DNA from 2 places in the Eubacterium sp. AF19-12LB genome. Region 1 is predicted to be linked to the other one. Evidence: a T-box and tRNA genes for the amino acid it is inferred to sense, from the RefSeq annotation. Region 1 holds a T-box; the other holds one or more tRNA genes.
The links. A T-box is a leader RNA that pairs with one kind of tRNA and senses whether it is charged. The one in region 1 lies ahead of DWX29_RS06820 (valine--tRNA ligase), so its partner is inferred to be a tRNA-Val.
Positions count from the first base shown of each region.

Region 2: it has a tRNA-Val gene. The T-box ahead of DWX29_RS06820 (valine--tRNA ligase) is inferred to sense a tRNA for this amino acid. The anticodon was not compared.

Region 1 is NZ_QUGP01000005.1:182,893-185,385, reverse strand. It holds gene DWX29_RS06830 (DUF5716 family protein) at 1-561, shown strand, start outside; gene DWX29_RS06825 (tetratricopeptide repeat protein) at 558-1,337, shown strand; T-box leader at 1,409-1,616, shown strand; gene DWX29_RS06820 (valine--tRNA ligase) at 1,734-2,493, shown strand, end outside.
Region 2 is NZ_QUGP01000005.1:13,108-15,600, reverse strand. It holds gene DWX29_RS06115 (Gldg family protein) at 1-228, shown strand, start outside; gene DWX29_RS06110 (DUF4340 domain-containing protein) at 228-884, shown strand; tRNA gene DWX29_RS06105 (tRNA-Val) at 1,221-1,293, shown strand; tRNA gene DWX29_RS06100 (tRNA-Met) at 1,301-1,374, shown strand; gene ispF (2-C-methyl-D-erythritol 2,4-cyclodiphosphate synthase) at 1,649-2,116, shown strand; gene DWX29_RS06090 (phosphatidylglycerol lysyltransferase domain-containing protein) at 2,120-2,493, shown strand, end outside.

The DNA.
Region 1 (2,493 bases):
ATGGACGAAGAATTGAATGAACACGTTATTTCAGCAGTATATTTTTCAGGTGAAGGTTTTTATAGTGGAGACTGGAAAAATACACTTAAAAAAACATGTAACAACCGACGTGTATTTAAAGGAAATAACCTGATAGTAAAAGGTGCAGTTTATGGTGCAAAAGAATTGTTTTATATTTCAAATTTTAGTGATTATATCATATCCTGTAAGGGAAGAACTAAGGTAAATGTTTCTATGGAAGTAAACCATCAGGGAAGCGAGAAACAGCTTGTGCTTTCAAAAATAGGAACTAACTGGTACGAAGCAGGTGCTGTTGCAGAATGTATTTTGGATAAACCGACAATAGCAAAATTCACAATACAGTCACCTATTACAAAAGAATCAGAAAACTTTTACATTGATTTACAGGATTTCCCGGCAAGAAAAAATAAGACAGTAAGAATCCGGATAAAATTTGCATATGTAAATGAAAATAAGTTTGCAATAGAGATAAAAGATATCGGGTTTGGAGAATTCTATGAAAGCTCAGGAAAAGTAGTTAGAGAGGAAGTGACAGTATGAGTGACATCACAATGTGCACATTGCACTCAGAAAAACCTTATTATATAACTGAAATTAATAAAAATATATATTCGATAGAAGAATTAAATTATTATCTTTATAATTATCTTTATTTAGTGGATGAAGAATTTTTTAGTGAAAGTCTGATTGATTATATTGAAAATGAATTAAAGCAGACAACAATAGCAACAGGGCTAAGACAGGCATTAAATAAAAATGGTAATCTAGGCGAAATGATTGCATTTGTAATAAAAAATTCAGGATATTACACACAAAAGGAAGCAGATGATTTAGAAAGACATTTAGTAATGCTTAATTCAAAAACATCTGCCGAAAGAATAAAGGCTAAGGCAGACATATTACTTGATAATCATAAATATAATATGGCAATTTCTTTTTATCAGAGCATTATAAATAAGGGAACAAATAGTGAATTATCAGAAACTTTTTATGGAAGTGTTTATAATAATTTAGGAGTTGCCTATACAAGACTGTTTGAGTACGATGAGGCTTTAGTGGCATTTAGAAATGCATATAGATTAAATAGTGCTGCAGAATCATTAGAGTCAATAATATTGTGTGACCTTATGTCAGGTAATGCTACTAATTTGAAAAACGATGTTGAAAAATACAAAGTAAGTGATCAGGTAGTTAACAGACTTAGAACAGAAATCATACAGCTTAAGGCTCATATTCATGTAAATTGGAACGACACAATTGAGAAAGATTATATTAGCCGACGTAAGAGAGAATATATTGTAGAAATAAATAGTTAAGAAATTGTGAAGGTTTAGCTTAGGCAGTTGACAAATAACTTTTTAATTATTATGATAAAAAACAGAAAAAAATAAATGCTATGATGAAGAGGAGTATCTTGTAACTGCTTAACAGAGAGTAGGTTGTTGGTGGAAGACCTATAAGTAAGTGCGAGGGAAGGTAGCTTTGGAGCAGCATCAGTGAACAGTTAAAAACTATCAGTAGCTGATGACGATTCGTCCCCGTTAAGGATATGATAAGTAAAACAAAAGGTGGTACCGCGGATATTCGCCCTTTTAGGAAAATGTCTGTGGATTTAAACATACAAAAGAGACAGCATTTTAAATCTGTCTTTTTCCGTTCATAAGGATGATAATTTGCAGACTGGATTACAAATTATTTTAAAGGAGTACACAATGAAGGAATTAGAAAAGAACTATAATCCTGCCGATATTGAAGACAGATTATATGAAAAATGGCAGGAAAAGAAATACTTTCATGCAGAAGTAGACAGAAGTAAGAAACCATTTACAATCGTTATGCCACCACCAAATATTACAGGGCAGCTTCATATGGGACATGCCCTTGATAACACAATGCAGGATATACTTACACGTTTTAAGAGAATGCAGGGATATGAAGCATTATGGCTTCCTGGAACTGACCATGCATCAATTGCAACAGAAGCTAAGATTGTTGAAAAGATGCGCGAAGAAGGAATTACAAAGGAAGATTTAGGAAGAGAAAAATTCTTAGACAGAGCATGGCAGTGGAAAGCACAGTATGGTGGACGTATTGTTTCACAGCTTAAGAAAATTGGTTCATCATGTGACTGGGACAGAGAAAGATTTACAATGGATGAAGGCTGTTCAAAGGCTGTAAAAGAAGTATTTGTAAATTTATATAATAAGGGACAGATTTACCGTGGTGAAAGAATCATTAACTGGTGTCCACATTGTCTTACTTCTATTTCAGATGCAGAAGTAGAATATGAAGATCAGGCAGGAAAATTCTGGCATTTAAGATATCCTTTAACAGATGGTTCAGGATATATTCAGCTTGCTACAACAAGACCTGAAACATTACTTGGTGATACAGCAGTAGCAGTTAATCCAAATGATGACAGATATAAGCATTTAGTAGGAAAGACTCTTACACTTCCTTTAGTTGGAAGAG
Region 2 (2,493 bases), 170 kb from region 1:
CTTGTTGCAGACGCAAACCTTGAAATGTTTAATAATGCTTTAAGTGAGTATATTAATACAGATGATTCTGTAGAGACTTTGTCAATTCCTTCAAAGAGCCTCCAGGCTTCTCAGTTGACAATTACAGCATCAGTTTCAAGACTTGTAGGAATAATTGTTGCAGTTGTTCTTCCTATAGCTATTTTAGTTGCGGGAATCGTAATTTGGACTAGAAGGAGAAAGAGATAATGAATAAACAGAAAAAACAATTTGTTGTAGTAGTTATTTTGATGGCAGTATGTATCATTGGTTATTTTGGCGTTGGTAAATTTTATAAAAATCAGGAAGAAAAAGAATCTGAAAATAAAGAGGCAACTGCAATAACGGCATTTGAGTTAAAAGATTATGAAAAAATAACAGCTTTTAACTATATAGCAAATGGCACATCGATTACATTAACAAAAGATAGCGATGGAAAATGGCATGATTCAAGCGATGCATCAGTAAATATAAGCAAAGATTCAGTTGAAACGGATATGCTTGCAAAACTTGTGTCAGTAACTGCAGATGAAAAAATTGCTAAAAAGGACGACATATCTCAATATGGATTTACCATAGATGATAATGGAAATGTAATTGCAGAGACAAATACAATAGCGCTTACAGACGAGGATAACACAACGTATACATTGTATATTGGAAAAGAAAATCCTTATGATACAAGTAAATATTATATGATGGTTGAAGGTGATGATAATATTTATTTGGTTGACTCAGATATTCAAACGGCATTTTCGAAGAATGTATCAGATATAACTGAGACAACAACAGAAGCTGCGACACAAGAGAGCACAGAAGCACAGACAGAAGAAATAACTGATGAGGCTGAAGCGAGAACAAATTAGTAAGAAATAGTAAAATATTGAAAAATGTAAACATAGAACTGTGAAGACAGAACAAATAAATGGTTTTATGATTATCCCAAAAGTTGATTTATAATAATTAAATATAAATCAACTTTTGGGTATTATAATGATAAAGCAAGGGTGAAATTATAAAGATAGTTAAATTTAATTGATGTTAATTAATAAAAAATGATGAATAGAAAAGGTAAATTCAATCTTGTAAGAGTGAATTACACTACAAATTAAACTACTAGTTAAAAAAATTAAAAAAAATGAAAAAAGTTGTTGACAAAAGTTGCACAAATGGTTATATTAATAAAGCAGTTTGATTGCAACGGGATCTTAGCTCAGCTGGGAGAGCACCTGCCTTACAAGCAGGGGGTCACAGGTTCGAGCCCTGTAGGTCCCATTTATATGGCGAAGTAGCTCAGTTGGCTAGAGCACACGGTTCATACCCGTGGTGTCGAGGGTTCGAATCCCCCCTTCGCTACTTAAGAAGGTTCTGATTAAGGAAACCTTCTTTTTTTTCGTTTATTTAGAAGGTTTATGAAATTTATAAGAAAAAATTGAGCATTGATTATTTGTTACAAAACTTGTAATCTTTGTAGATAAAAATACATGAATAGTGTTATACTAAAAAATATGTGTCAGAGAGTGTATAAATATAGTATTTTAATTAACAAGTCGTATATCGACTGAGATATAGAAAAATGCTATAATATATATTTGAATTAATTTGTTGTATTTATTAAAGGAAATAGATTATGAGAATTGGAATGGGATATGATGTTCATAGATTAGGAAAAGAGAGAAAATTAATTTTGGGTGGAGTTACAATTCCGTATGAATATGGATTGATTGGTCACTCAGATGCTGATGTTGTTGTTCATGCTATTATGGACGCACTTCTTGGTGCAGCTGCACTTGGAGATATCGGAAAACATTTTCCTGACAATGATGAACAATATAAAGATATATCGAGTATTATATTATTAGAACACGTAGGAAAATTGTTAAAAGATAACAATTATACAATTGGAAATATTGATGCAACAATTATTGCACAAAAACCAAAACTTGCTCCATATAGAGAACAGATGGTAAAAAACGTAGCGAAAGCTTTAAATATAAACGAAAATCAGGTTTGTATTAAAGCAACGACAGAGGAAGGATTAGGATTTACAGGAGAAGGCTTGGGAATTTCATCTCAGGCGATTGCACTGCTTAATTAAGTTATGAAGGATGTAGAATTAAAAGATATTAGAATTGAAGATTACAATAAGTTACAGAAATATTATTTAATGAGAAGGCCAGAGACGGCAGACAGTAATTTGTTGGATTTATATATGTGGACTGATTGTTATCCAACACAATATTTTTGTAATGAAAAAGGTGTGATGTGGGTAGCAAAAAGCGAAGATAATAAATATTATTCTTCAGTTCCATGTTGCAGGAACGAAGATTTAAAAGAGTGCTTTTATGATACTCAAAAATACTTTAATGAAGTTTTAAATAAGAAGCTTGTTATGTATGTAGTTGATAAAGAAGCAGTTGATATTCTTAATTTGCCGGAAGATAAGTATACTGTAATTCCTGATAGAACTTATTA